DNA from 2 places in the Streptomyces sp. NPDC048825 genome. Region 2 is predicted to be linked to the other one. Evidence: riboswitches for the same ligand, from Rfam matches in the RefSeq annotation. Region 2 holds a riboswitch; the other holds the start of a gene.

Evidence for each region. A riboswitch is a leader RNA that binds a small molecule or an ion and turns the genes downstream of it on or off. The one in region 2 is predicted to bind cobalamin.
Region 1: another riboswitch for cobalamin. It lies ahead of ACGFNK_RS34570 (CbtB-domain containing protein); the one in region 2 lies ahead of ACGFNK_RS13625 (cobalamin biosynthesis protein).

What each region holds. Positions count from the first base shown of each region.
Region 1 is NZ_JBICUR010000017.1:192,985-207,658, forward strand. Features, by position in the region: gene ACGFNK_RS34520 (zinc-binding alcohol dehydrogenase family protein) at 1-622, shown strand, start outside; gene ACGFNK_RS34525 (putative protein N(5)-glutamine methyltransferase) at 837-1,631, shown strand; gene ACGFNK_RS34530 (FAD-dependent oxidoreductase) at 1,724-3,739, shown strand; gene ACGFNK_RS34535 (PadR family transcriptional regulator) at 3,790-4,359, shown strand; gene ACGFNK_RS34540 (hypothetical protein) at 4,360-4,926, opposite strand; gene ACGFNK_RS34545 (PTS-dependent dihydroxyacetone kinase phosphotransferase subunit DhaM) at 5,232-5,642, opposite strand; gene dhaL (dihydroxyacetone kinase subunit DhaL) at 5,635-6,234, opposite strand; gene dhaK (dihydroxyacetone kinase subunit DhaK) at 6,310-7,302, opposite strand; gene ACGFNK_RS34560 (ferredoxin) at 7,475-7,846, shown strand; gene ACGFNK_RS34565 (histidine phosphatase family protein) at 7,907-8,476, opposite strand; cobalamin riboswitch at 8,587-8,748, shown strand; gene ACGFNK_RS34570 (CbtB-domain containing protein) at 8,786-9,019, shown strand; gene ACGFNK_RS34575 (CbtA family protein) at 9,045-9,800, shown strand; gene ACGFNK_RS34580 (acyl-CoA dehydrogenase family protein) at 9,977-11,155, shown strand; gene ACGFNK_RS34585 (hypothetical protein) at 11,240-11,611, opposite strand; gene ACGFNK_RS34590 (helix-turn-helix transcriptional regulator) at 12,815-13,084, shown strand; gene ACGFNK_RS34595 (DUF6083 domain-containing protein) at 13,237-14,115, shown strand; gene ACGFNK_RS34600 (UvrD-helicase domain-containing protein) at 14,668-14,674, shown strand, end outside.
Region 2 is NZ_JBICUR010000004.1:477,294-491,967, reverse strand. Features, by position in the region: gene ACGFNK_RS13700 (DUF6286 domain-containing protein) at 1-17, opposite strand, end outside; gene ACGFNK_RS13695 (hypothetical protein) at 14-406, opposite strand; gene ACGFNK_RS13690 (hypothetical protein) at 412-597, opposite strand; gene ACGFNK_RS13685 (Asp23/Gls24 family envelope stress response protein) at 631-1,122, opposite strand; gene ACGFNK_RS13680 (nucleopolyhedrovirus P10 family protein) at 1,212-1,958, shown strand; gene ACGFNK_RS13675 (enoyl-CoA hydratase/isomerase family protein) at 2,035-2,826, opposite strand; gene ACGFNK_RS13670 (helix-turn-helix domain-containing protein) at 2,959-3,180, opposite strand; gene ACGFNK_RS13665 (ABC-F family ATP-binding cassette domain-containing protein) at 3,553-5,151, opposite strand; gene ACGFNK_RS13660 (VOC family protein) at 5,482-5,895, shown strand; gene ACGFNK_RS13655 (hypothetical protein) at 5,944-7,347, opposite strand; gene ACGFNK_RS13650 (alpha/beta hydrolase family protein) at 7,569-8,696, opposite strand; gene ACGFNK_RS13645 (class II aldolase/adducin family protein) at 8,768-9,466, opposite strand; gene ACGFNK_RS13640 (lysozyme) at 9,663-10,424, shown strand; gene ACGFNK_RS13635 (anion permease) at 10,620-11,837, shown strand; gene ACGFNK_RS13630 (hypothetical protein) at 11,850-12,071, shown strand; cobalamin riboswitch at 12,169-12,309, shown strand; gene ACGFNK_RS13625 (cobalamin biosynthesis protein) at 12,434-13,405, shown strand; gene ACGFNK_RS13620 (cobyric acid synthase) at 13,402-14,674, shown strand, end outside.

The DNA.
Region 1 (14,674 bases), on a different contig from region 2:
GTACACCCTGCTGCCCGTCGCGGTGACCGCGCACAAGCCCGACTCGGTCTCCTTCACGGACGCGGCGGCCCTGCCGGTCGCGGGGGCGACGGCGTACGACGGCATCCGCCAGCTCGACCTGCCCGCCGGTTCGACCCTGCTGATCACGGGCGCCGGCGGGGGCGTCGGGGTGGCGGCCACTCAGATCGCGCGCGCTTTCGGGGTGAAGGTCATCGGCACGGCCGGCGCGGGCAAGAAGGACTTCGTCGAGTCGCTCGGCGCCGTGCATGTGCCCTCGGGCCCGGACTTCGTGGCCGATGTACGGGCCGCCGCCCCGGACGGCGTGGACGCGGTCTACGACCTCATCGGCGGCGAGGTCCTCGAAGCCGCAGCCGAACTCCTCACCGACCGCACGAAGTTGATCACCGCGGGCGGCAAGGACATAGTGGGCCGCCTCGGTGGCGCCCCCGTCGCCCGGGCCCGCACCGCCGCGATCCTCGACGAGGTCGCCCGCCTCGTGGCCGACGGCAAGCTGAATCCCTTCGTGACGCAGACCTTCCCCCTGACCCGCGCCGCGGAGGCACTGCGGCTGGTGGAGGATGGCCACGCCCGCGGAAAGATCGTCATCGAGGTCACCGGCTGAGCACTGCGTGTGGAACGGCGGTCGACCGCCTCGTGGCGGCAGCCGGGGGCCGTGTAATGTTGCCGTCCGGCTGCGGACCGCCCCAGCCGTGCAGGGACCGAGGAGGTGAGCCCCATTACCGCTGTGTCAGCTCGGGTGCTCTCGCCTCAGGGGTTCACCGCCGCCAGGTGACCGGGAGAGTGCCCTTCGGGTTCTCGAAAGGTTCTCGGCTTCCATGCCCTTCTCCTCCATCCCTTCCGTTTCGTACGCCGCTGTCGTCACTGCGCTCCGGTCCGCGGGCTGTGTCTTCGCCGAGGACGAGGCGCGGCTGATCGTCTCCACCGCCGGCACCCCGGCCGAACTCACCGCCATGGTGGACCGCCGCTCCGCGGGCCTGCCCCTCGAACACGTCCTGGGCTGGGCCGAGTTCTGCGGTCTGCGCATCGCCGTCGAGCCGGGCGTCTTCGTGCCGCGCCGACGTACCGAGTTCCTGGTCCGGCAGGCCCTCGCGTCGGCCCCGGAAGCACCGGCCCTCGTCGTCGTGGACCTGTGCTGCGGCTCGGGCGCGGTGGGCGCCGCGCTCGCGGCGTCCCTCCCCGGTGCCGAGCTGCACGTCGCCGACATCGACCCGGCCGCGGTGCGCTGCGCCCGCCAAAACGTCGGCGAGCGCGGCCACGTCCACGAGGGCGACCTCTTCGAGCCGCTGCCGCGCACTCTCCGTGGTCGCGTCGACGTCCTGGCCGCCAATGTGCCGTACGTTCCCACCGAAGAGGTCGGCCTCCTGCCCCCCGAGGCCCGCGACCACGAACCCCTCGTGGCGCTCGACGGCGGAGGCGACGGGCTCGACATCCTGCGCCGGGTGACAGCCGAGGCCCCGCAATGGCTGGCCCCCGGCGGCTCCCTCCTGGTCGAGACGAGCGAACGCCAGGCATCCGTCGCCGTCGAAACCTTCGCCGACGCCGGGCTCGTCCCGCGCCTGGCCGTGTCGGAGGAGCTGTACAGCACGGTCGTGATCGGAACGAGGTTCTAGTCACACGACACCTACCCGGTTGTGCAACTAGTTGCATAAAGCCCCGCCCCTCGTCTACAACAGACGGCAAGACACCGCGCACGGAGGGGCCCATGAGCCGTTACCCGCACCTGATGACCCCGCTCGACCTGGGTTTCACGACCCTGCCCAACCGCGTACTCATGGGCTCCATGCACGTGGGCCTGGAGGAGGCGGAGCGCGGCTTCGAGCGCATGGCGGAGTTCTATGCGGCCCGGGCCCGCGGGGGAGTGGGGCTCATCGTCACGGGCGGCATCGCGCCCAATGAGGCGGGACGGCCGTACGAGGGCGGGGCCAAGCTCACGACCGAGGCGGAGGCCGGGCAGCACACCGTCATCACCGAGGCCGTACACCGCGAGGGCGGCAGGATCGCGATGCAGATCCTGCACTTCGGGCGGTACGCCTATCACCAGGACCTCGTCGCGCCCAGTGCCCTCCAGGCCCCGATCAGCCCTCATGTCCCGCACGCGCTCACCGACGACGAGGTCGAGCGGACGATCGACGACTACGTCCGCGCCGCCCGCCTCGCCCGGCAGGCCGGCTACGACGGCGTCGAGATCATGGGCTCCGAGGGCTATCTCATCAACGAGTTCATCGCCACGCAGACCAATCACCGCGAGGACCGCTGGGGTGGCTCGTACGAGAACCGCATGTGCTTCCCCGTCGAGATCGTCCGCCGCGTACGCGAGGCGGTCGGCGAGGACTTCGTCATCATCTACCGGCTGTCGATGCTGGACCTGGTGCCCGGCGGATCGACGCTGGACGAGGTGATCATGCTCGCCCGGGCCGTCGAGGCCGCCGGAGCGACGATCATCAACACCGGTATCGGCTGGCACGAGGCGCGGATCCCCACCATCGCGACCTCGGTGCCGCGCGGCGCGTACGCCTGGGTGACCAAGAAGGTCATGGGCGCCGTCTCGATCCCGCTGGTGACGACCAACCGCATCAACACCCCTGACCTCGCCGAGCAGTTGCTCGCCGACGGCTACGCCGACATGGTGTCCCTGGCCCGCCCGATGCTCGCCGACCCCGACTTCGTCAACAAGGCGCGGGACGGGCGCCCCGAGGCCATCAACACCTGCATCGGCTGCAACCAGGCCTGCCTCGACCACACCTTCAGCGGCAAGATCACCTCCTGCCTGGTCAACCCACGCGCCTGCCACGAGACCGAGCTGGTCCTCACACCGACCCGGCGGCGCAAGCGCGTAGCCGTCGTCGGGTCGGGCCCCGCCGGACTCGCCTGTGCCGTCTCCGCCGCCGAACGCGGCCACGACGTCACGCTCTACGACGCCGCGGGGGAGATCGGCGGTCAGCTGAACGTGGCCCGCAAGGTCCCCGGCAAGCAGGAGTTCGACGAGACGCTGCGCTACTTCCGTACGCAGCTCGAACTGCGGGGCGTGGAGGTGCGGTTGGGCAGGTACGTGACCGCGGACGACCTCGCCGGCTACGACGAGACGGTGATCGCCACCGGGGTCACGCCCCGTACCCCGGAGATCCCCGGCGTCGACCACCCGAGCGTCGTCGGCTACCTCGACGTGCTGCGCGACAGCGTGCCCGTCGGCGACCGCGTCGCGATCCTCGGCGCGGGCGGCATCGGCTTCGACGTCGCCGAGTACCTGACCGACGGCGGCGACAAGGCGAGCGAGGACCCGGCGACGTACTTCCGGCAGTGGGGCGTCGACATGGACCACCGGACGCCCGGCGGCCTCGCCGCGCCCGAGCGGCCCGCGTCGCCGCGCTCCGTCCACCTCCTGCAGCGGAAGGCCTCCAAGGTCGGCGCCGGGCTCGGCAAAACCACCGGCTGGATCCACCGCACGGAGCTCAGGCACCGCGGGGTCACCATGATCCCGGGTGTCCAGTACGACCGGATCGACGACGAAGGCCTGCACGTCACCGTCGGCGGGCAGAGCACCGTCCTGCCGGTCGACACGATCGTGCTCTGCACCGGTCAGGAGCCGTGCCGCGACCTGTACGACGAGTTGCGTGCCGGCGGTCGCAGTGTGCACCTCATCGGCGGCGCGGACGTGGCCGCCGAACTGGACGCGAAGCGCGCGATCAAGCAGGGCACGGAGCTGGCGGCGGCGCTGTAGGCGATGGATCAGCAATCGGCGGCGTACCGCTGCGTACCTAGGATGAGTTCATGTCATTGCCGCACGCCATCCTCACCGCCCTGCTGGAGAAGCCGTCGTCGGGCCTTGAGCTGACCCGGCGTTTCGACAGGTCGATCGGCTACTTCTGGTCGGCGTCGCATCAGCAGATCTATCGCGAGCTGGGCAAACTGGAAGCCGAGGGCTACATCCGGGCCCTCCCGGCCGAGCAGCCGGCCCGCGGGCAGAAGAAGAGCTACGAGGTCCTGCCCGCGGGCCGTGCCGAACTCACCCGCTGGACCGCAGCCTCCCAGGACCCGAAGCCCCTGCGCGACCCGCTGCTGCTGCGTCTGCGCGCCGCCGCCGTGGTCGGCACCGCGGGCATCGAGGCGGACCTGCGCCACCACCTCGACCTGCACCGGCGGCAGTTGGCGGAGTACGAGGAGATCCAGCAGCGGGACTTCCCGCCCGGCAGCCACACGCCCCAGAACCGGCTCCAGCACCTCATCCTGCGCGCCGGGATCGACCTGGAGACGTTCTGGACCCGCTGGCTGATGGATGCGCTGGAGGAGTTCGAACGACTGCCTGCGCAGGACCCGCCTTCCCGGGATTCGACGGTGTGATCAGAGCCGGTTGGGCTTGGCGCGACGACGCAGGACCCAGGCTGTAGCCCCGACGCCCGTCGCCACCAGGACCCCGCCCGCCGTGTAGGTGACGGTGCTGTAGTCCTTCGCGGTGCCGCCCGTACCGCCCATGACCCCGCGCGTCGTCGTCGCCGTCGGCGAGGGCGACCGCGTCGGAGACGCCGATGGGGTGGCCGTCGCGGAGATCGTGGGACTCGTGCCCGTGGACACGGTGATGGACTGGGTGCCCGCCGTCGTGCCGTTCTCGCAGACCACGATGACGGTGTACGTGCCCGCGCTGACGCCCGACCAGGAGGCGCTCTGGGTGCCGGTGCCGGACAGCGCCGCCTGGCGTCCCTGAGCGAAGTTCGTCTGGCCGCTGGACAGCAGCGAGGCGTCGCCGCCGCTCGGGCACGAGGTGGTGTTGACCTGGACCGTGGACCCACTGGAGGTCACGGTGATCTGGGTGTTCACCGCGGCAGCGGGCCCGGCAGTGAGGGCCAGTGGCAGCGCGGCGGTGGCCGCCACGGTCAGACCGGCGCGGACGAACGTCTGAGTAGTACGCATTGGACTGCCCTCCGGCGGCACGGTTGGCGGTACATCCCATGCGCCGCCGAGGGTTGGGAAACGCCCGTGCTGCCCTGGGACGAGCCAACGTGCCCTTCACGGCCTCCGCACGCGGGGCGGGCCCGGTCAGGTGACGGAGTCCTCCGTACGGCGCACCGCGGACGGCGCACCACGCAGTGTCACCGGACCGGCGGCCCGGTCCCACCGCACGCCTTCGCTACCGCCCGGCCGCCCCCGTGGTCACCGTCCGCTCCGCCGAGAAGCCGGCCACTCGGCCCCCGGTCATGGCCCGTGCCGTAGCCGGGTCACACCTTGCGGTACGTGTACGCCTCCGAAGCCGCCGCTTCCACCGCCGCGAGGTCCGCTCCCGACGATGCGGTGACGACCGCGGCGACCGCGCCCTCGACGAAGGGGGCGTCCACGAGGCGGGTGTGGGCCGGGAGCTCGTCGCCTTCGGCGAGGAGGGTCTTCACGGTGAGGACCGCGCTGCCGAGGTCGGTGAGTACGGCGACACCGGCGCCGCGGTCCACGGAGGCCGCCGCGGCGGAGATCAGCTCGGCGCTGGTGCCGAGGCCGCCGCCCTCGACCCCGCCCGCCGGAGCCACCGGCGCGGTCGTGCCGCCGCCCGCGAGCCCTGCCGCCAGCTCAGCGACCGAGGCGGCCACCGCGGCACTGTGCGACACGAGCACGATCCCCACCAGCTTCTCGTCACTCACCGGCCGCCTCCTCGAGAGCCGCGATCAGCAGGGCGGAGGAGGTGGCACCGGGATCCTGGTGCCCGATGCTCCGCTCGCCCAGATAACTCGCCCTGCCCTTGCGGGCCTGCAAGGGCGTGGTGGCCAGGGCGCCCCCCTCGGCGGCGGCCCGAGCCGCCGCGAAGGACTCTCCGAGCGCGTCGACCGCGGGCACCAGCGTGTCGATCATGGTCTTGTCGCCCGGCGCCGCCCCGCCGAGCTGCATCACCGCGTCCACCCCGGTGCGCAACGCGTCCGTGAGCTGCTCCTCGCTGACCTCGGCCGCGTCCCCGAGCGCTTTCCCGGTGCGGCGCAGCAGCGTGCCGTACAGCGGACCCGACGCACCGCCCACCGTCGAGATCAACTGACGCCCGGCGAGCATGAGAACGGCGCCCGGCGTGCCCGGCGCCTCCTTCTCCAGCGTGGCCGTCACGGCCGTGAAGCCGCGCTGCAGATTGCTGCCGTGGTCGGCGTCGCCGATCGGCGAGTCGAGGGCGGTGAGCCGCGCCGCCTCGCGGTCGACGGACGCGGCGGTCGCCGTCATCCAACGGCGGAAGAAGTCGGCATCGAGCACAGGATCTCCTCGCATGGTGCTTGCGTAGTCGTAGGGCTTGTCCGGGTGCTTGTCCGGTAGGGGAGTTGACCGGTCTCAGGTGCCCCAGCGCAGGCCCGCCGTGCGCACCGGAGCGTCCCACAGCCGCAGCAGTTCCTCGTCGACCTGACACAGCGTCACCGAGGCTCCTGCCATGTCGAGCGAGGTGACGTAGTTGCCGACGAGTGTGCGCGCCACGGCGACGCCACGCTCGGTCAGCACGCGCTGCACCTCCGCGTTGAAGCCGTACAGCTCCAGGAGCGGCGTCGCACCCATGCCATTGACCAGGACCAGCACCGGATTCCTGGGGCTCAGGTCCTCCAGAATCGCGTTCACCGAGAAGTCGGCGATCTCCCGCGACGTCATCATCGCGCGCCGCTCACGGCCGGGCTCGCCGTGGATGCCGACGCCCAACTCAAGCTCGCCGGGCGGGAGATCGAAGGTGGGGCTGCCCTTGGCCGGAGTGGTGCAGGCACTCAGGGCGACACCGAAGCTGCGGGAACTCTCGTTGACCTGACGGGCCACCGCCTCGACCCGCTCCAGCGACTGGCCCTCCTGCGCCGCGGCACCCGCGATCTTCTCCACGAACAGTGTCGCGCCGGTACCGCGCCGCCCCGCCGTGTAGAGGCTGTCGGTCACCGCCACGTCGTCGTTGACGAGCACCTTCGCCACCTGGATGCCCTCGTCCTCGGCGAGCTCCGCCGCCATGTCGAAGTTGAGTACGTCCCCGGTGTAGTTCTTCACGATGAACAGCACTCCGGCGCCGCTGTCCACGGCGGCAGCCGCCCGTACCATCTGGTCCGGCACCGGACTGGTGAACACCTCGCCCGGACAGGCCGCCGACAGCATCCCCGGACCCACGAACCCGCCGTGCAGCGGCTCGTGCCCCGAACCACCACCGGAGACGAGGCCCACCTGCCCGGCGACCGGAGCGTCCCGCCGTACGATCACCCGGTTCTCGACATCCACGGTCAGCTCGGGATGCGCGGCGGCCATGCCCCGCAGCGCGTCCGCGACAACCGTCTCCGCGACGTTGATGAGCATCTTCATTCCGTACCTCCGGGTGAGGTGAGCAGCCGTGGCCGCGTCCTGGATCTCTCAAGGCCTGCGGGTCAAGTATCGATCGCCGAGTGCGGTTGGGCACTGGTGGGAACGGCAGATCTCGTGCCCGCTTGGTGACGGCATCGGGTTTGGCGAGGCGGCGTACGGCTACCCGGACAGCGTGTCAGCGACAGATCAGCAGGAACTCGTCCGTTTCCTCGAGGACCGGTTTGCCTGTGCGCAGGCGTGTACCGACTGCGCGCGGGTGTGTGCGCTGCGCGCGAGTCTGGCCGATCTCGACGGTCCCGAAGATCAGCAGCAGCTGCGGCGCCAGAGCATCGTGTGCGCGGAGGTCTGCGACGCGACCTGCCGCGTGCTGGCCGAACAGACCTGGCAGGACGAGGCCGGAACGCGCGCCCAGGTCGAGTGGTGCCGAGCCGTCTGCCTGGAGACCGCGCATGTCTTCGACCGGAACCCCGACGCCGAGGAGGGTGCGCTGGCCTGCCGGGACTGTGCGCGCGCATGCACGGACTTCCTCGCCCTGCTGAGGTGACGAGTTTGCTGGAGTGACGGCCGGCCCGCGGTGACGGGCCGCCGCCCGCCCCGCGGCCTGTCAGTCGCCGAGCGTGCGGCCCACCCGTACGTTCCAGCGCCCGGCCCGCCCGCTGAGCTCCGTCGCGGTCAGCGGCGGTACGTCGATGCGCCAGAACGCCGGCTCCGGGGCACCGAGCGCCCGTACCACCACGGCCCGTACGATCTCCGGCTCGACGACTGCGAGGGTCCGGCCCTCGAACTGCCCAGCCGCATCGAGCCACTTGGCGACCCGGTCACACAATCCGCGTACGGATTCACCGCCGTGCGGTGCGTACGACGGATCCGCCAGCCAGCGTGCGACCGCCTCCGGCTCCTCGGCGCCCACCTCCGTCAGGCTCGCTCCGCGCCAGCGACCCACGTCCAGTCCCGCCAACGCGGGCTCGTCCGCGGCTTCGAGGCCGAGCCCGGCGGCCGTCTCGCGACAGCGCACGCCGGGGGAGACCAGGGCCCGGTCCCCAGCGGGCAGCGAACCCGCGGCCGCCTCCGCGAGCCGTAGCCCGGAGGCGTCGAGGGCGCATCCGTCGTCGAAACGCGCCTCCCGCAACGCGGCACTGATCGCTGGTGAGATCAACATCACTCGGCTGGTCATCGGCCCACTCTCGTACTCAACACCCACTCAAAGCCCTTGCCCGCACCGGGAATTGGCGCATGACCAGGACAACGGCGCACGCTCCGGCACCACGTGCGCCCTTGGCCACCTCTCCGCTTCGCGGTACGGTCTCGTCGATATTGACGACGGTTCGACGGAAGCCGGTGAGAATCCGGCACGGTCGCGCCACTGTAAACCCGTACCGATCGCCTTCCACCAAGGGCTGTTCGGGCCGGGCAAGTCAGACCCGTGGCCGTCGTCCTGTGCACCACCAAGACGGGACGCGAGTTCCCCAGGAGGTCCTGCCACATGGCGCAGTCCATCGCTCAGCCGAGCGCAACCAACCCCGCCGCACCGGCCGCCGTGCCGGCCAAGCTGCCGATCGGCGCGATCGCCCCCTGGGCGGTCTTCTTCGGCATCCTGATGCTGGTCCTGCTCTACTTCGTCGGCGCCGAACAGGGCGCCACCTCGCTCGTCTCCGGTGAAGGCGTGCACGAGTGGGTGCACGACGCCCGCCATCTGCTCGGCTTCCCCTGCCACTGACGGCGACGAGGAAGCGTACGAGCACATGGACTCAGCAACCGTCAGAAATCTCCTGGTGCGTGGCATGCTCGCGGGACTCGCCGCGGGCCTGCTCGCCCTGGTCGTCGCCTATTTCCTCGGCGAACCACGCGTCGACGAGGCCATCGCATTCGAGGAGGCCCACGCCCACGAGCACGGCGGCGAGGAACTCGTCAGCCGCACCATGCAGTCCACCGCAGGCCTGAGCACCGGCGTCCTCGTCTACGGCGTCGCGTTCGGCGGCATCGCCGCCCTCGCGTACTGCTTCGCACTCGGCAGGATCGGCCGCTTCGGGCCGCGTGCGAGCGCGCTGCTGCTGTCGACCGCGGGCCTGCTCGCGGTCTACGTCGTGCCGTTCCTGAAGTACCCCGCCAACCCGCCCGCCGTCGGCAACCCCGACACCCTCAACCAGCGGACCACGCTGTACTTCCTGATGGTCGTGCTCAGCGTGCTGCTGGCCGTCGGCACGGTAATCCTCGGCAAGCGCCTCGCACCACGCCTGGGCAACTGGAACGCCACCCTCTCGGCGGGAGCCTTCTTCGTCCTCGTCGTCGGCCTGGCCTACGCGCTCCTGCCGTCCTTCGACAATGTCCCGGAGGGCTTCCCCGGCACCCTGCTGTGGCAGTACCGGCTGGCTGCCCTCGCCATCCAGGTGACGCTGTGGACGGCGTACGGCCTGGTATTCGGGTACCTCGCGGAGCGCGTGCTGGCTCCGCGTTCGGCTGCCGCCCGGCCCAAGGGGGCCACGGCTGTGGCGCACTGAGCCGTTGACCACAGGAAGGTCCTCGGAGCGAAGCTGCCGAGGGCCTTTCCCGTGTACGCGGCCGCGCTCGTGTGTTCCCAATTTCTGAAACAAGTTCTACCGTGTGCGCCGTCAGGACCGGGCCGCCGCCACGCCCCACGGCTGGGGCGGCAGGCCAGTGGGAGCCAGGAGGCGCCGTGCATCTCGAATACACGCCGGAGCAGCAGGAGTTGCGCACAGAACTGCGCGCCTACTTCACCGAGTTGGTACCGGAGAACGTGCACGCCCGGTACGCCGACTCGGCCGCGCAGAAGCGGTTCTACCGCGAGACCATCCGCCGGCTCGGCTCCGCCGGCTGGCTCGGGGTGGGCTGGCCGAAGGAGTACGGCGGGCGCGGGCTGAGCCCGATGGAGCAGTTCATCTTCTTCGACGAGGCCGCCCAGGCGGGCGTACCCCTGCCGCTGATGGCGCTGAACACGGTCGGACCGACGATCATGCAGTTCGGAACCGAGGAGCAGAAGGCGTACTTCCTGCCGAAGATCCTCTCCGGCGAGATCGACTTCGCGATCGGCTACAGCGAGCCCGACGCGGGCACGGACCTGGCCGCTCTCAAGACCAGGGCTGTTCGGGATGGCGACGAGTACATCGTCAACGGTCAGAAGATCTGGACGACGAACGGTGATACGGCGGACTGGGTGTGGCTGGCCGTCCGTACCGACCCCGATGCGCCCCCGCACAAGGGCATCACCATGCTCCTCGTGCCGACCTCCGCCCCCGGCTACTCCTGCACCCTCATCAACACCCTGGCCTCGCACGACACCACGGCCAGCTACTACGAGAACATCCGCGTCCCCGTCTCCCGCCGCGTCGGCGAGGAGAACAAGGGCTGGCGGCTGATCACCAACCAGCTCAACCATGAACGCGTCACCCTCGCCGCCCACGGCACCATGGCCATCCGCGCCCTGCACGACGTGCAGCGCTGGGCCATGGAGACCAAGCTCGCCGACGGCCGCCGAGTCGTCGACCTGCCCTGGGTGCGCCGCCGCCTCGCCCAGACCCACACCAGGCTGGACGCGATGAAACTCCTCAACTGGCAGATGGTGAACGCCGTCCAGGAGGGCACCCTCACCCCGCAGGACGCCTCCGCCGTGAAGGTGTACGGCTCCGAGGCGCGCCGGGACGCGTACGCCTGGCTCATGGAGATCGTCGCCGCGGCCGGAGCCCTGAAGGAGGGCTCGGCGGGCGCGGTGCTCCACGGGGAGCTGGAGCGCGGCTACCGCTCGGCCGTGATCTTCACCTTCGGCGGCGGGAACAACGAGATCCAGCGCGAGATCATCTCGTGGATCGGCCTGGGGATGCCGCGGGTACGGCGTTAGTGAGTTGTGACCACCGACGCTAGTTGTCACATACCGAGGATGGTTGGCACCAAAATTCTCCGTGGCGATGGTAGCCCCAGCCGGTCAAGATCGAGTGGGTACCGTCTGTTGCTTCGCGAGTTCCCCGTTGGCGCCGCGTCCGAGGTTGCCCGTGGACGTACACCAGCGGCAGGGGGTGTTCTGACCGGGCTCTCGGAGATGCCGTTCGCGGGTTCGCGGGCGGTGGATGACTGATCCGAGATCGTCGTCGCTCTCGTGCAGCCCGGCGGATGCGAGGAGGAAGTGGGTGACGGCCTCGCCGGCGGCGAGTGTGTTGAAGGGCATCACGCTGGGTGCGGGTACACCGCGGACGTACCGGGCTTGCTCGCGTTCGGCCTGGGGATGCATTTCAATGGCGAGTTCGGTCGGGTCTATGAGGCCGTTGCACCACATGCAGCCGATGCCGGGGGCGATCAAGCGTGTTGCAGTGTGGATCCGTACTCTGCCAGTGTCCAGCGCAGATCTCCCGACGTCGAGCGCCCGCTCCACGAGTCGATGTGCCCTGCGGCCGTCAATTGGTCAAGTGCATCTGTGAACTCCGTTGTGGCCAGGCCGCACGCGCGTGCAAGCCGATCCGCTTCCGCTACTCCGTAGGCGTTCTCAGGGGCGGTATGGGCCGCGAGGCACACGATAATGAGCTGGGAAAGCGGTGCGCAGTCCGTACGGATGCGGCAGGCGGCTCGCAGCGCCCAGTCTGCGGCGGCGAGTCGGTCGGGGCGGGCCGGGCATTGGGCGAAGAGCCCGATGTCGAGGAGTCGGACGACCACAGCGCGTGCGTTGTCAGGCGTTGCGGGCAGGGTCGCGCATAGCCATCGTGCCTGGTGCAGCTCCCGCCAGGAATCCATGGCCGGTTCCAAGCGCAGGCTGCGCAGTACCCCGAGTGGCAAGCGGACGTGAGCTGATTCGTTCATGCGCAAGGCGCATTGCAGTGCGATCAGCCGAGCGGCAGGTCTGGTCTCAGTCGGCAGTGCGGAGGAGAGGTAGTTGAGCATCTCCCGCACTCGGGTCTGTCTGTCCGGGCCTCTGGGGATTCGGCGCCTGCCACTGATGACCGCGTGCGCTGACGGCGTCGTCGCGGCGTTGATGAACGTGTCAGGAACGACGGCTGCTTGTGAGGTGGCGGCGGCGCAGGCCGTGCACGCGTCCGCGAGGCGCCATAGCCGACCGCCTCGCTCGCGTGCGAGCACGAGCCGGATGGGCCCACCGCAGCCTCGATGGCGCGGGTGCCAGCTGCAGCCGCGCTCGTGGCACTGGCAAGTGCGAAGGTGCGCGGGGAGGGGATCGCGGCGGGCGTGTCGTGCCAAGTGGGCCAGGAGCTCCGACCGAGCGGATGTGCCGCTGAGTAGTCGCCCGCTGTGGGAGCACTGCTGGCACACGAGGATCGGTCCGCCGGGCTGCGGGCGCAGTTCCACGGTCCAGGCGCGCCGGACACCGGGGCGTGTCGTGCAATGCCTCATGGGGGGCGTGGTCCTCCCGTACTGTCTGCGCCGTACCCGCAGAGGGTGACGTGGCCCGCACACGGTAGTGCAGACATCTGCCCTCCGCCTGATGTCGTCACCTGCAGAAATAGGGCAGAAGTCTGCACTGACAGGGCAGTGGTCTGCACCGTCGGATTGTCGGGTGACGATCTTCCCGCCCGACCCGGATTTCGAGGCGCTGCGTCTGGAGCTCGCGCGGCTGCGGGCGGCGCGGGGCTGGAGCTATGACGAGCTCGCTGCTCGAAGCGGCCTGGCCAGAAGGACCCTCATCGAGATTGAGCAGGGGCGAACCATCGGCACTCTCAAGACCTGGCACGCCCTCGCCCATGCGTTGAACACTCCACTCGACGAGCTCTTCGGAATCCTGTGTGAGGGGCACGAGACCCCGGGGTCGACCGGCGCCGACCGTTGACTGGGAGGGCTCAAGCCAATCACCCGGACCGGCGACGCGCCCCGAACCTCTGATCGATGTATCGAATACCCGTGTCGTGAAATAGGGCTGTTCGGTGGACCTTCCGGCATCGGTGCTCCCGAGGCGGCGTGTTGCCTGGCACCTTCGCGTGCATGCGCTCTTCATCCACACGGCGGCACTGGGACGGCAGCCCCGCCGTCGCCTTCCCCCGACGCTCACTGCGTATCGAACACGACAGTCCCAGCCGGCTCCTGCGCTGCGCTCAGCGTGATCGCTGCCGAGAGTGCGGCAACCCGATCGAGTGGTACGACCGTAACTTCGCCCGGCCCGTCCGCCTGCACCCCCGGGAAGTACCCACGGCCAAGGTGCCCACCGCTCACCGCTGGCACGTCAGCTCCGGCGTCGCCCATCCGGCCGACGACGGCAGAGACTGGTGCCGCCTGGCGCACGCCCTGGTCTGCCCCGCTCGTGACGCTACGCCCGAAGCCTCCGCGCTGGACGGTCTACGTCGGGTTCTGGCTTTGAACACGCGCCGTCTGATCGACACCGGCGTGTTCACCCCAAACACTCCTCCGAGCCGGACAACGGCACAACCGGACGTCTGCCGACCCGCCAGACCTATCGTGCAGTTCCTGTACGTCCGTTACCTCGCTGCGCACCCCGTGGACGAAATCCAGTGCGTGGCGCAGACGCGGCACCGCGACCGCTGCTCGCAGAGCCTCCTCGACGCGGACGCCCCCGTGGGCGTCTGGAGGCTGGTACCCGCCACGGCCACACGGGGGCAACTCGCTTTGCCCTGTGAGCTCATGGCTGTATATGACCTCACCGCCCTGCCCTACGCCGAGCAACTGCGCTGGCGCATGCAGCGCTGCTCCATTCACGCTGCAACGCCGTCAGCAGCGGACCTCACGCTGGCCGACTGGGAGCCCTTCGACCCCATGCTCCACCGAGCGCACATCCACAACCGTCTGCCGAACCACGTCCGTCGTCCACACCCAACGCAACACGAGCATGGAACGGCTGGGTCGTGACATCGCACCACGCCATGGAAATCCTGCTGATCAGGCCGGCTACCAGTGCCGAGCTCCACCGAGCGCGTCACACGGTGCCTCTCGCAGTGAACGTCGACCGCACCCGGTTGATGGCCGTCCATCCGGGCAAGACGCCTGGCCGCGCGCTGCGGTCTCTACGCCGACGGTTGCACCAACTTCTGCCCATCGACGTCCTGACCACTCACCACCCCGACCAGCACGGGCCGGTCCTTCTCAACCTCGAGCTCAGCCCTACCGCGCGAGCGGCGATCAGCCAGGCCGCAGCCACCAGAGGACAGCGGCCTGGAGATTTCGTCGGCCGGAGCGTGACCGCAGCCCTGGAACGGAACGAGAGGAAACGATCTCGACAATTGACGGCGCAGCTCGAAGACCTGCTCGCTCTCCATTCCTCCGAGGACGTGCTCGCCTGCACGGCACCACATCCTGCTCCGCCGTCGTGGCCCGGCTGTACCTGACTCATACGCCGCCTATCGCACCGGGCGTAGCCACTCGCACCCCAACCCTTAGCCCTTCTCCTCTGTGGAGCCCTTGTTGCACA
Region 2 (14,674 bases):
CCCTGGGACTCGCTCATTGGGTCCTCCCCTCTGCCGCGCCGCGTGCCTGCGCGGAGTGCAGGCGCTGCACCTGGACGGCGACCTCGGGCACCTCCATACCCGCCAGCATCCTTACCCGCTGTGTGACTTGGCGACGCACGGCGGCGCACTGGGCGCCGATGTCGGAGGGGTAGTCGAGTTCCAGGCCGATCCGGACACGGGCCACGTCGTGGTGCACGACGACGCTGGCGTGCGGCGGCCCGGCGTCCGGGGGCAGCACGTCCAGGGCCTCGCGCGCCGCCTGCGCGGCGATCTTCGAGACGACGCGGTCGGCGATGCGGAGCGCACCGCGCTCCGCAGGTGCGACGGTCCGGCCGGGGCTGCCGGGCCGGATGGGGGCTCCGGCCGCGGCGAGCTCACCGGTCACGTGCGTCACCGCCGCCGGTCGCCGCGAGTACGGAAGAAGTCACCGAGTTCCCAGTCGCCCTCCAGAAAGCGGCCCACCACGAAGCCGACGGCGCCGAGGGCCGCCACGAGGAGGAAGGCACCGAACCCGCCGAAGTATCCGGCGAAGCCCAGCGCCATTCCGGCGATCATGCCGATCGCGGCCATGCTCATGCTGCGCTCCTCTGAGCATCAAAGGGGGCGGTGCTACTGAAGCCGGGTCTCTTCTTCCTCTTCTTCCTCTTCCGGCAGTTTGACATCGCTGACCGCGATATTGACCTCGACGACTTCAAGACCCGTCATCCGTTCGACGGCCGAGATGACGTTCTCGCGCACGGCGCCGGCGACGTCGGTGATCGAGACGCCGTAGTCGACGACGATCTCCAGGTCGAGCGCCGTCTGTACCTCGCCGACCTCGGCCTTCACGCCCCGGGTCACGGATTTCGCACCGCCCGGGACTCGGTCCCTCACCGCTCCGAAGGTGCGCGAGAGCCCGCTGCCCATCGCATGCACCCCAAGCACATCGCGGGCTGCGAGCCCGGCGATCTTCTCCACCACGCCGTCGGCGATCGTGGTACGTCCCCTGGAGGCCGGGTCGCCTCCCCCGCGCTTGGTCACACTGGGCCTGCGGGGCTGTACTTCCGCCCCCTTCTCGCCCTCGGGGTTGTCCGTCCGGTTCCGCTGCGTCATGTCGGTCATCGCCCTGCGTCCCTTCCGGCTTGCGCTCCTTCCCTCACACTAAGTGTGGTTGCACGGCAGCGCAGCAGGTGATGCGGCAGGCTGGAGCAATGATGGCGGATCAGTGGACCCGGGCAGTACGACGTCAGCTCAGTTTCGGCAGGCTCCTTCCACTGGGGGGCCCGCGCGACGGCGCCTGGATCACGGAGAGGGCGGCCGAGTCCGTGCTGCGCCGCGCCGCGCACCATGTGCCGGGCGTACACCTCGGCACGCTACGGCTCGCGCTCGCCGACCCGGACCAGACATACGTGGCCGCCGTACCGCCTCCGCCCAGCGCCCTGCCGCCGGGGCCACTGCGGATCAGCGGCGAGTTCACCGCCACCCTCGCGACCGGCGAACCCCTCCCCACCCTCGCGTCCCGCCTCCGCGCGACTCTCGCCGAGGCGGCGACGGAGCGGCTCGGGCTGACGGTCACGGAGGTGGATCTACGCGTGACGGGGCTGCTGGAAGAGGGGGGCGAGACCGACGTACGTCCTGGTGAACGGCAGCAGACCACGGAACCTGAGCCTGAGCCTGAGCCGACACTGGAAGACGACGAGTCCCGAGTGGCAGCCGCCGCGCTCAGTGTCCCGGGCGTAGCCCGCCTGACGGGCACACTCGCCGGCCTGGGCCGCGCGGTGCACATCGAGGAGCACTCCGGTGAGGCCACCCTGCCGCGCCGTCACGTCCGCGTGGAGCTCGAGGTCCACGCGGACCGGCGAGCACTGGAGGTGGCCCGTGAGGTCCGAGAGGCGGCGAGCGAAGCACTCCCGGACCACCCATCGGTGGCGGTACTGATCACGAGGATCACAGAATGAGCCGACCAGGCGGGACGCGCCCCTTTGCGACCAGCCACAACGGACCCGCAGCTTCGAACGGCCTCCAGTAACGCGCCTAGTCACCGATCCCGGCAAGGTCCCGCAACCGCCGCCCCTGCGCGGAGCGCTCCGCGACCCGCTGGTCCTCATACGTGCGGTCAACGGCACCCTGGAGCAGCGCCTTCGTCTCGACAAGCGCATCCCGAGGCGCAGCCAACAACGCCGCCCCCAAATCCCGTACCGCATCGTCGAGCTGCTCCGCAGGCACAGCAAGATTCGCCAGCCCCGTACTCACGGCCTCCTCGGCCAGAACAACGCGCCCCGTCGCGCAGATCTCCAGCGCACGGGCGTAGCCGACCAGCCCCACCAGCGGATGCGTACCCGTGAGGTCGGGCACGAGCCCGAGGCTGGTCTCGCGCATGGCGAACTGCACGTCGTCCGCAACGACGCGCAGGTCACAGGCGAGAGCAAGCTGGAAGCCCGCCCCGATGGCATGCCCCTGCACGGCGGCGACGGACACGATGTCGCTGCGCCGCCACCAGGTGAAACCCTCCTGGTACCCGGCGATCGCCGCATCGAGCTCGGCATCGGAACTGCGCGCGAGTTCGATGAACGACGGCTCGCCCTCGAACCCCTCGGGCGAGAACGCCTGCCGATCGAGACCCGCGGAGAAGGACTTGCCCTCCGCGCGCAGCACGACAACGCGAACGGTGCCCGGCAGCAGCCGCCCCGCTTCGGCCAGCGCCCGCCACATAGCGGGGCTCTGCGCATTGCGCTTGGCCGGATTGGTCAGCGTCACCGTGGCGATCGCCTCGTGGACGGTGAGCCGTACGCCGTCCTTGTCGAGTACCGGGTCGAGCGAAGCCATGGGGCGCCTCCGATGGGTGCGGTCAGAGCGGGTGCCGTACGCGCGCACCCTCAAGTGACTGCACAGTAACCACCCGGTCGGTCACCCGACCGACCGGGTGGCCACCATCGGAGAACAAGGAGCCGCCCGGCTTCAGGCCGAGGCGGCCTTCTTACCGCGAGTCGCTCCGCCACGCCCTCGGAGCGTGACTCCCGACTCGCTGAGCATCCGGTGGACGAAGCCATACGAGCGGCCGGTCTCCTCGGCCAGTGCCCGGATGCTCGCACCGGAGTCGTACTTCTTCTTCAGGTCTGCCGCGAGCTTGTCGCGCGCGGCGCCGGTCACCCGGCTGCCCTTCTTCAGAGTCTCGGCCACCCGTGCCTCCTCATGGGAAGTGCGCTCTGGACTTCTCATGATCACCCCTCAAGAGCTTCCTGGCCACCCATTCGGCAAGGTCCGTAGGACAAGCTTTGAGTCGCGGAAGCTCATCCTCACGAGCGGAATCCTTGGTTCCGGGCAGCGGTGTCCGTACGGCCGAACGGGTTCACGCGCGAAGGTCCAGGTCAGCGGAGCGGAGCGGCCGGTCCTCGGCCGGCCGAGGACCCGGCCGCGAAATCGATGTACGACACACCTCGGTACGAGGAGATCTCACACAGATGATGGATCACGGATGAGCCGAATGATCCATACGCAGTTGATCAGTCATTCGATCAAGCCCCGCTGACCCCGCCCCGGACCGTGCGCGGCTCAGGCGAGGGCGACAAGGTCCGCGTAGTCCGCGCCCCACAGGTCCTCGACGCCGTCGGGCAGCAGGATGATCCGCTCCGGCTGGAGTGCGTCGACCGCGCCCTCGTCGTGGGTGACGAGGACGACGGCGCCCTTGTAGGTGCGCAGGGCGCCGAGGATCTCCTCGCGGCTGGCCGGGTCGAGGTTGTTGGTCGGTTCGTCGAGGAGGAGGACGTTCGCGGACGACACCACGAGGGTGGCGAGCGCGAGGCGGGTCTTCTCGCCGCCGGACAGGACCCGGGCCGGCTTGTCGACGTCGTCGCCGGAGAACAGGAAGGAGCCGAGGGTCTTGCGCACCTCGACGAGGTCGAGGTCGGGGTTCGCGGAGCGCATGTTCTCCAGCACCGTGCGATCCGGGTCGAGGGTCTCGTGCTCCTGCGCGTAGTAGCCGAGCTTGAGTCCGTGGCCCTCCACGACCTGGCCGGTGTCGGGCTTCTCCACGCCGCCGAGGAGCCTCAACAGGGTCGTCTTTCCGGCGCCGTTGAGGCCCAGGATGACGACCCGTGAGCCCTTGTCGATGGCCAGGTCGACGTCGGTGAAGATCTCCAGAGAGCCGTACGACTTCGACAGACCCTCCGCGGTGAGCGGTGTCTTGCCACAGGGCGCGGGCTCGGGGAAGCGCAGCTTGGCGACCTTGTCGGACTTGCGCTCGGCCTCCAGGCCGGCCAGCAGCTTGTCGGCGCGGCGGGCCATGTTCTGCGCGGCGACGGTCTTGGTGGCCTTGGCACGCATCTTGTCGGCCTGCGAGTGGAGGGCGGAAGCCTTCTTCTCGGCGTTCTGCCGCTCGCGCTTACGCCGCTTCTCGTCGGCCTCGCGCTGCTGCTGATACAGCTTCCAGCCCATGTTGTAGACGTCGATCTGGGAGCGGTTGGCGTCGAGGTAGAACACCTTGTTGACGACCGTGTCGACGAGGTCGACGTCGTGGGAGATCACGATGAAACCGCCGCGATACGTCTTCAGGTAGTCGCGCAGCCAGACGATCGAGTCGGCGTCGAGGTGGTTCGTCGGCTCGTCGAGGAGCAGGGTGTCGGCGTCCGAGAAGAGGATGCGGGCCAGCTCGATACGGCGGCGCTGACCGCCGGAGAGTGTATGCAGGGGCTGGCCGAGCACCCGGTCCGGCAGGTTGAGCGCGGCGGCGATGGTGGCGGCCTCGGCCTCGGCGGAGTATCCGCCCTTGGTGAGGAACTCCGTCTCCTGGCGCTCGTACTGCCTGAGTGCCTTGTCGCGGGTGGCGCCCTGGCCGTTCGCGATGCGCTGTTCGTTCTCGCGCATCTTGCGGATCAGGGTGTCCAGGCCACGCGCGGACAGGATGCGGTCGCGGGCGAGCATGTCGAGGTCGCCGGTACGCGGGTCCTGCGGGAGGTAGCCGACCTCGCCGGAGCGGGTGACGGTGCCCGCGGCGGGCACGCCCTCGCCTGCGAGGACCTTGGTGAGGGTGGTCTTGCCCGCGCCGTTGCGGCCGACCAGGCCGATGCGGTCGCCCTTGGCGATACGGAAGGTGGCGGACTCGATGAGGATGCGGGCACCGGCACGCAGCTCGATACCGGAGGCGGAAATCACGGACAGACTCCAGGGCGGGGTTGATGACGGAGTGGGCGAATGAGGTGGTGCCGCCGTAGCGCGCGCTTGGAAGTGTGGTGGCGGGCGACGGGCGGGGCGATCACGCCGTCTAATGCGCGAGGAGAATGGCCATGGGGCCAGTCTAACGGGGGTCTGCAAGCAGTTTTTCTGCGTGCGCATGTTCTACGTCACCTTTGCGGCCCGGCAGTTCGTCGCCCCGAGAGCCGGGGATTCCGGCTCCGAGGGCGTTGTCAGTGCCTGGTGCAAGACTGGGAGGAGGTCGGATTCAGCAGGTCACATGCGGCGACGAGGCGAGAGGAAGTGGTCGGCATGGCGGGCACGGTCGGCGGACGCCCGAGCATCTTTCCGACGCTGCTGTACGGGGACGCGAAGGCCGCGATCAGGCAGCTCACGGAGGCCTTCGGCTTCATCGAGGCGTCGGTGTACGAGGGCGAGGACGGCACGGTGCTGCACGCGGAGCTGGTGCAGGGCAATGGCGCGGTGATGCTCGGCTCCAGGGGCCGCGGCGGCCGCTTCGACGAGGCGATGAAGGGCTCGACCCACACCGGGGTGTACGTCGTCGTGGACGACGTCGACACGCACCACCAGCGGGCCGTCGACCACGGGGCGGAGATCCTCATGCCCCCGACGGACCAGGACTACGGATCGCGGGACTACATGGCGCGTGACCTGGAGGGCAACATCTGGAGCTTCGGCACGTACGCCCCCGAAATACAGACCTGACGCCGAATCCCGAATACGGGCCTGACCACGCCGCCCCCACTCGGCGACTCAGTTGCCTCCGGTGTGCACCTGGAAGGCGGCGCGGCGTACGGCCCTGGCCAGGGCCGGGTCGGGGTGGGCGGCGGCGAGGGCGACCAGGACCTGCACGGTGCGGGGGTGGCCGACGGCGCGGACCTCGTCGAGGAGCGCGGGCACGGTGGGCTGCACCGCGGACTCCAAGTGCCGTACGAGCAGCGGGGCTTCGCCGTGGTCGGCAACGGCCGCGGCGGTGTCCACCCACAGCCAGGTGGCCTCTTCGCGGGTGAGGATCTCGTGGGCGTCCTCGGGATCGTGACCGTCGTGCACGGCGAGCCACAGCAGGGCGTACGGACGCAGGTGGACCTCGTCGACGACGGCGCGTACGTCCGGCTCGGCGGGGGCGCCGACGACGCGCAGCGCTTCGAAGGCGAGCCCGCGCAGCAGGGCGTCCTCGCCCCGGGCGGCGTCGAGGAGTTCGGTGACGGCGCTGCCGACGGGGCGGGCGGCGAGCCAGGCGCGGTATTCGGCACGGGCCGCGTTGGGACGCAGCTGGGCACAGCCGCGGAGCATGTCCTCGGCCGGCTGCTCGATGTTTCCGGCGGGGCTCTGCGCGGCGACGCAGATCTGCTCCAGCTTGACCCACACCGCCCAGCTGCCCAGCGGGGTGAGCGTGGCCTGGCCGTCGGCGCAGGTGAGGGCGCCCACGGAGGCGAGGGCGTGAAGGGCCCAGTCGAGGAGGGGGGCGAGAGGGGTGTCGTGTGCCGGTTCCTCCACCGGCTCGGGCTGCGGCCCGTACGGGATTTCGCAGCGCTCGGTGCGCAGTTCCGTGACGCGCTGGTCGAGGAGGTCGAGGAGTTGGGTGACGGGGACGGGGCCGGCCGAGAGCTGGAGGAACGAGAGCACCTGGGGCATCGCGGAGACGACTTCGGCGACGGCCGCGTGCTCCTGGTCCTCGGGCTCCGGGCAGGCGAGCGACCAGGCGTCGAAGAGGGCGACCCAGCCGCGCAGTACGGCGCTGTCGTCGCGGTTCCAGGCGCGCAGCCGCCATCCGGGGCGGGCGCTGTGGCCGTGCACCTCGATGAGGCCCGCGAGACGTGCGGTGTCCCAGTCCGCGCGGACCTGAGCCGGAGTCAGGGCCAGGTCGTCAGCGGCCCGTTGGGCACTCGCCTCGGAGAGCGTGCCCGTGGCGTCGGGTGGCGTGCCGTCGAGGTCCCGGCCGGGGCTGAGCGCGGCGTCGGCCCAGCGGGCGACACGGGCCGCGCCGGCGAGCTGGGCACGCGCCATGCGGGCCAGTTCCGCGGGCGCCGGGGTGCCCTCGGGCGGTCGCGGTGCGGGTCGGCGCGTACGCCGTTGGTCCATCGCTCGGGGAGCGGCGGCCAGGGGTCGTGAGCGGACGAGTCGGAGCCTGGAGTCGCGCGGGATACGGGACGTCACGGGGGCAGTCTTCCGGTTGACGGTCCGAAAACCCAAACGGAAGGTCGCGGAGGGCGACAGGGAAGGCCAACGCACCGGGCTCCACGGGCCCTCACAGCCCCCGGCAACCAGGTGCTCAGGGTCGAACCGGAAGCCGAGAGGGAGCACGAAGGAACAGGAAGGAGAGGAAGGAGAGGAAGGAGAGGAGGGAGGCGGGGGAGGAAGGCTAGGGGAGCCGAGGGCTACATCAGCGGAGTGAGGAAGCGGCGCAGGGCCTCTTCGTAACCGGCCGGGTCGGCGTTCCACATGGCTCCGTGCGGGGCGTTCCGGACGGTGTGCAGGGTGACCAGGTCCGGGCGGCGGTCGGCGAGACGGCGGGAGTGCGCCCAGGGTGCGACCGCGTCGTCCGGGCCGTGCAGGACGAGGACCGGCACCTTGAGCAGGTCGGGGTCGGCCGCGCCCTGGATCCGGTCGCCCTGCATGCCCGTGCGGCCCTGAGCGGCGCGGACGGCCAGCGGAAGCAGGGCGCCGGGGATGCGGCGGGCCGCGGCGAGGGCGCGCAGCGTGTCCTCCCAGCTGAGGACGGGCGAGTCCAGCACGAGCCCGGAGATCCGGTCGCGCAGCGCGGAGTGCGCGGCGGCGCGCACCGCCATGGTGGCGCCGGTGGACCAGCCGTACAGGACGACTTGTTCGGCGCCGGAGCGCACGGCGTAGCGGATCGCCGCGTCGAGGTCGGGCCACTCGGTCTCGCCGAGGTGACAGAGGCCGTCTGGTGGGCGGGGTGCGCCGGGGTCACCGCGGTAGGCGAGGTCGAGAACGGGGAAGCGGAGGCGGTGCAGCAACTCCATGACGTTCATGGGGTGTTCGCGGGTGGTGCCCAGACCGTGCACGGTGATCACCCAGGGCTCGCGGGCGCCTGGCAAGAACCAGGCGGGCAGGGCGCCGAGTTCGCCGGGGATGTCGACGTCGGTGTGGTCGAGGCCGAGCGCGGTGCTCGGGTCGCCGATGTGCACGGTCGGGGTGAACCACACCTTGTCGCCGGCTTCCAGCGTGCCGCGGGTGACGCGTTCCAGTCGGCGTACGACCGTGTCGGCGGGGTGCGGGACGGCGTCCAGGACCGTACCGACGACGGCATGGCTCGCGTTGTCGCTCAGGCCGTACATGCCCGGCCGCTGGGAGGCCAGGGCGCGGGTGAGCGTGATCCGCCCGGCAGCCGTGGCGTGCACGGTGAGCCGGGGTTCGGTGGGCAGCGGTCGGTCCGGCGACGCCTTCAGGGCGGCGTCGCTCGCGAAGCGGCCGGCCGCGACGGTGGCGGCTCCGGCGGCCAGGGCGGCGGTGACGGCCGCGGCCGTCACTTTCACTGTGCGCACGGGTCCAGTCTCCAGACGGAGCCCGCTGTCGGCCAGCCGAAGGGACCGTGAAAAGTGCGCCCGGAGGGCGGCTACGGCTGGCCGTACCCCTTCAACCGCTCCCCCACCTCCGCCACCTGCTCCCGGCTCAGCAGCGACGGCGAGTGGCCCGGAAGCGACGACGCCGTCAGCCACAGGCGGCACATCCACTCCAGCTGGGCCGTGCGGTCGTAGGCCTGGAGGAGGGTGGTGCCGTAGGTGAGTGTGCCGTGGTTCTGGAGGAGGCAGGCCGTGCGGTTCCGCAGTGCCCGGAGCATGTTCTCGGCCAACTTTTCCGTGCCGTAGGTCGCGTAGGGGGCGACGCGGACGGGGCCGCCGAGCGCGGCGGCCATGTAGTGGATGAGCGGCAGCTCGGGGACGAGCGTGGAGACGGCCGTGGCGTGCACGGCATGGGTGTGGACGACGGCACGGGCGTCGGTGCCGCGGTAGACCGCCAGATGCATGGGCAGTTCGCTGGTCGGAACGAGTGAACCGAGCACCTGCCGGCCGTCGAGACCGACCCCGCAGACGTCCTCGGGCCCGAGTTCGTCGTATGGGACTCCGGTCGGCGTGACCAGGACGGTGTCCCCGACCCGGACCGACACATTGCCCGACGTTCCGACAACCAGCCCTTCGGACACCGTCCGGCGGGCCGTCGCCACAAGCTCGCGCCAGGCCCGTTCCGTCGCGTCCCGCGCGCCCTGCCCCGCCACGTCCCGCCCGTACCCTGCGTCCCACCGCTCTTCGGCCATGCCGCGATCCTGCCAGCCGCGCGCCCCGGCCCGGCGCGGGCCGGGGCACTTTAGGGCGGAACGCGCACCTCCGAAAGGGCGCATATACGAACAGAACGCCCGCCCGGATCAATTGGCCGACGACCGACGGAGTTTCACGGATCTTCCAATAACCTCGGGGAGATTTGTCGTGCACGCCGCCATTCCGGGGGGAAAAATGGCCCGTGATCGCAAACCGTCCCGAAGTCGCCGGCTGTCACGCAGTCGTCGCGCCCGTTTCGCCGTGCTCTCCGTGGCGACTCTGACCATCGGCACCACCGCCCTCGTCGAGGTTCCGGTCTCGGCGGCAGCCAAGCCCAAGGGGCACGACGTCTCTTCGCACCAGAAGAACGTCAACTGGTCGAAGGCGAAGAGCAAAGGCGCCAAGTTCGTCTATGTGAAGGCGACCGAGTCCCACACCTACCGCAATCCCTATTACGGCCAGCAGTACCACGGCGCCCGCAACGCGGGCCTGGTCCGCGGGGCGTACCACTTCGCGCTGCCGCACAAGTCGTCCGGCCGGACACAGGCGGCGTACTTCGTACGCAACGGAGGCGGCTGGCGGGCGGACGGCTGGACGCTGCCACCCGCGCTCGACATCGAGTACAACCCGTACGGCAAGAAGAAGTGCTACGGCCTGAGCAAGGCCAAGATGGTCGGCTGGATCAAGTCGTTCAGCAACGAGGTGAAGCGGCAGACCGGCCGCCGCCCGGTGATCTACACCACCACGCACTGGTGGAAGAACTGCACCGGCAACAGCTCGGCGTTCGCCTCGAACCACGCACTCTGGCTGGCCCGCTACAGCTCGTCGGCGGGGGCGCTGCCTGCGGGCTGGAGGACGTGGACGTTCTGGCAGTACGACAACGGCGGGAGCCTGCCGGGTGACCAGAACGTGTTCAACGGTTCCATGAGCCGGCTCAAGAAGTTCGCGAAGGGCTAGAAGCAAGGGCCGGCGGAGCCCGGCACTCCGCCTCAGTTCGACTACACGCCACCCCTCCGGGTACCTGGAGGGGTGGCGTCTCGTTACAGTGACGCCTCGTTTCGATACATCTCGTGGCCCTGCTGAGTTCATCTTCCGTTCATCCAGGTTGCCTACGGTCCACGAGCCGCTGACGTCCAATAGAAGACCAGGTAAATGGAGAACTTCTCGCTGATCCTCGCGATAGTGGTGGTCACCGCCCTCGCGTTCGATTTCACGAACGGTTTCCACGACACCGCCAACGCGATGGCCACTACCATCTCGACCGGCGCGATGCGGCCCAAGGCCGCGGTGGCCATGTCCGCCGTACTCAATCTTGTCGGCGCCTTCCTCTCGATCGAGGTCGCCAACACCATCTCCAAGGGCCTGGTCGACGAAACCGGCATCCAACCCGAGGTGATCTTCGCCGCGCTCGTCGGCGCCATCCTCTGGAACCTGCTGACCTGGCTCGTAGGCCTGCCGTCCAGTTCCTCGCACGCCCTCATGGGCGGCCTGATCGGCGCCACCATCGCCTCGGCCGGCGCCGGCGCGGTGCACGGCGACGTCCTGGTCACCAAGGTGCTGATCCCCGCGATCGCCGCCCCGCTGGTCGCGGGCCTTGCCGCGATGCTTGCCTCCAAGCTGACGTACAGGCTCGGCAGGAACGCGAACGGCGAAGCCGCCAAGAAGGGCTACCGCACAGGTCAGATCGCCTCCGCGGGGCTCGTCTCGCTGGCTCACGGCACGAACGACGCGCAGAAGACCATGGGCATCATCACCCTCGCCCTGGTCACCGGCGGCGCCATCGCCCCCGACTCCGACCCGCCCGTCTGGGTCATCCTCTCCGCCGGTCTCGCGATCGCACTCGGCACCTACCTCGGCGGCTGGCGCATCATCCGGACGATGGGCAAGGGACTCACCGACCTCCAGCCGCAGCAGGGCTTCGCCGCCCAGACCAGCGCGGCCACGGTCATCCTGGCCTCCTCGCACCTCGGCTTCTCCCTGTCCACCACGCACTCGGTCTCCGGCTCGGTGATGGGCGCGGGCCTCGGCCGCAAGGGCGGTGTGGTCCGCTGGTCCACCGCCACCCGGATGTTCGTCGCCTGGGGCCTGACGCTGCCGGCAGCGGCCCTGGTCGCCGCGATCGCGGAGTACGTGACCTCCTTCGGCACCTGGGGCACCGCGTTCGTCGCCGTCTTCCTGATCGCGTCCAGCGCCGCGATCTGGGTGGTCTCCCGCCGCGAGGTGGTCGACCACACGAACGTCAACGAGGTCGACGACGCAGAGGAGACCCCCGACGTGGTGACCACGGCCATCGCCGCCGTCACCCCGCCCCCGACGGGCACCGTCGAAGAGCCGGACACCGAGCCCGCCACCCGCACCGCCACGGTCTGAGGAATCCACACCATGCACATCGACTGGGCAGCCCTCGGCTCCGTCTTCGGAGTCAGCCTCATCGTCACCGTCGCCCTCGTGGGCCTGTTCACCCTCGGCATCGCCGGCCTCTCCCGGCGCGAGTCGGCGTCCGCCCAGGGCAACTCCGCGCTCCTCGCGACCACCGGCGCGTACGCATGCTTCACGGCGTGCACGGCGGCGGTCGCGTACGGCATCTACCTGATCGTGGCCTGACGTCCCTGCACCCCACCCTTTGACGTCCGGCGCCCCACCCGCCCGTGTGGGCCTTAGCACACTCTCCCTCCGCAGGTCAGCGGCAAGTTGACGGCGGTTCGCGGGCGTGGTGGACTGCCCGAGCCAAGTACGGCGGCAGAAGAGGAAGCCGGTGTGAGTCCGGCGCGGTCCCGCCACTGTGACCGGGGAAGCAGTTCCCCGGGAGCCAGGAACTCTCGCCGTCGGTCTCGTCGAACCAGGGCGCGGACACCCTGAGTGAGGACATATCGCCATGTGCGGCTGCCTGTTGCGGATCAGTTTGCCGAGTACGAGGGTTTCAAGGGCGCAAAGGGTTCTGCCTGACGTAGCGACAGGCTGACCCCATGCGTGCCGATCGCGTTTTCGCGTACGGCGCCGCCGCCGGCCTCCTCGGTGACCTCCTCCTCGGCGATCCGCGCCATGGGCATCCGGTCGCCGCGTTCGGGCGGGCCGCGGGCGCCGTGGAGCGGGTGTTGTGGCAGGACCACCGTGGGTGGGGCGCGCTGCACACCGCCGTATGCGTAGGCGGTGCCGTATCCCTCGCGGCCATCGCCGCCACGTCCGTACGTACCTCCCGTACCGCCTCCGTCGCACTGACCGCCACCGCCACCTGGGCCGTGGTCGGCGGGACTTCGCTCGGCCGCGAGGCCCGGGCCGTCGGCGAGGCACTCGCGGCCGGGGATCTCGAGGCGGCCCGGGAGCGGCTGCCGCACCTGTGCGGACGGGACCCGCAGGCGCTGGACGCCGACGGGATCGCCCGGGCCGTCGTCGAGTCCGTCGCCGAGAACACCTCCGACGCGGTGGTGGGCGCACTGGTGTGGGGTGCGGTGGCAGGTGCGCCGGGGCTCGTCGGTTTCCGGGCCGTCAACACGCTGGACGCCATGGTCGGGCACAAATCGCCCAAGTACCGGCGGTACGGCTGGGCTTCCGCGCGGCTCGACGACGTGGCGGGCTGGCCGGGCGCCCGGCTGACCGCCGTGCTCGCGACCGTCGCGGGCTGCGATCCCCGCGGGGCCGTACGCGCCTGGCGCACCGACGCCGCCAAGCACCCGAGCCCCAACGCCGGGCCCGTCGAGGCCTCGTTCGCGGGGGCGTTGGGCGTACGCCTTGGCGGGACACTCTCGTACGGCGGGCGAGTTGAGCACCGGCCGGTACTCAACGGCGAGGGACGGGCCGTCCAGGTCGACGACATCGAGCGGGCCGTACGCCTCTCGCAGCGGGTGGGCGGACTGGCCCTCGGTGTGTGCGTGGCCGGACGGCTCCTCACGACACGGCTTCTCAACGGGCGGCTGAGCGCAAAGGGGCGTACGTCATGAGCGGCGGCGGGCTGCTTGTCGCAGGGACCACCTCCGACGCCGGCAAGAGCGTCGTCACCGCCGGGATCTGCCGGTGGCTGGTGCGCCAGGGCGTCAAGGTCGCGCCCTTCAAGGCGCAGAACATGTCCCTCAATTCGTTCGTCACACGCGAGGGCGCCGAGATCGGGCGCGCGCAGGCCATGCAGGCACAGGCCGCACGCGTCGAGCCGACGGCGCTCATGAACCCCGTACTGCTGAAGCCGGGCAGCGACCGCAGCAGCCAGGTCGTGCTGATGGGCAAACCGGTGGGCGAGTTGAGCGCGCGCGGGTTCTTCGGGGGTTCTGGGCCCGCGGCGGAGCCGCTGTCAGGCGCTGTGTCCCCCGGGAAAGTGCTGCACGGGGGCAGGCAGGAGCAGCTCCTTGGAACCGTGCTGGAGTGCCTGGCCGAGTTGCGGGGCACGTATGACGCGGTGATCTGTGAGGGGGCGGGCAGTCCCGCCGAGATCAATCTGCGGCGGACGGACATCGTGAACATGGGAATCGCCAGGAACGCCCGGCTTCCCGTGCTGGTGGTGGGTGACATCGACCGTGGCGGGGTCTTCGCGTCGTTCTTCGGGACGATCGCTCTGCTGTCCCGCGAGGACCAGGCGCTCGTCGCCGGGTTCCTGGTCAACAAGTTCCGCGGCGACGTGTCGCTGCTGGAGCCGGGGCTGGACATGCTGCACTCCCTCACCGGACGCTCCACGTACGGCGTGCTCCCCTTCCAGCACGGCCTCGGCATCGACGAGGAGGACGGGCTGCGCGTGTCACTGCGGGGCACGGTGCGCGAGTCGGTGGTCGCTCCGCCCGTCGGGGAGGACGTCCTACGGGTCGCCGTCTGCGCGATCCCCCTGATGTCCAACTTCACCGACGTGGACGCGCTCGCCGCCGAACCGGGCGTCGTCGTGCGGTTCGTGGATCGGGCGGAGGAGCTGGCCGACGCGGACCTGGTCGTCGTGCCCGGCACCCGAGGGACGGTCAGGGCCCTGGAATGGCTGCGGGAGCGCGGACTCGCGGATGCGCTGATGCGCAGAGCCGCTGAAGGGCGGCCCGTCCTCGGGATCTGCGGCGGCTTCCAGGCGCTCGGCGAGCACATCGAGGACGAGGTCGAGTCGCGCGCGGGCCATGTCGACGGACTCGGACTCCTCCCCGTACGCGTGCGGTTCGCGCGGGAGAAGACCCTCACCCGCCCCGTCGGCGAGGCCCTCGGCGAGTACGTCGAGGGGTACGAGATCCATCACGGCGTAGCCG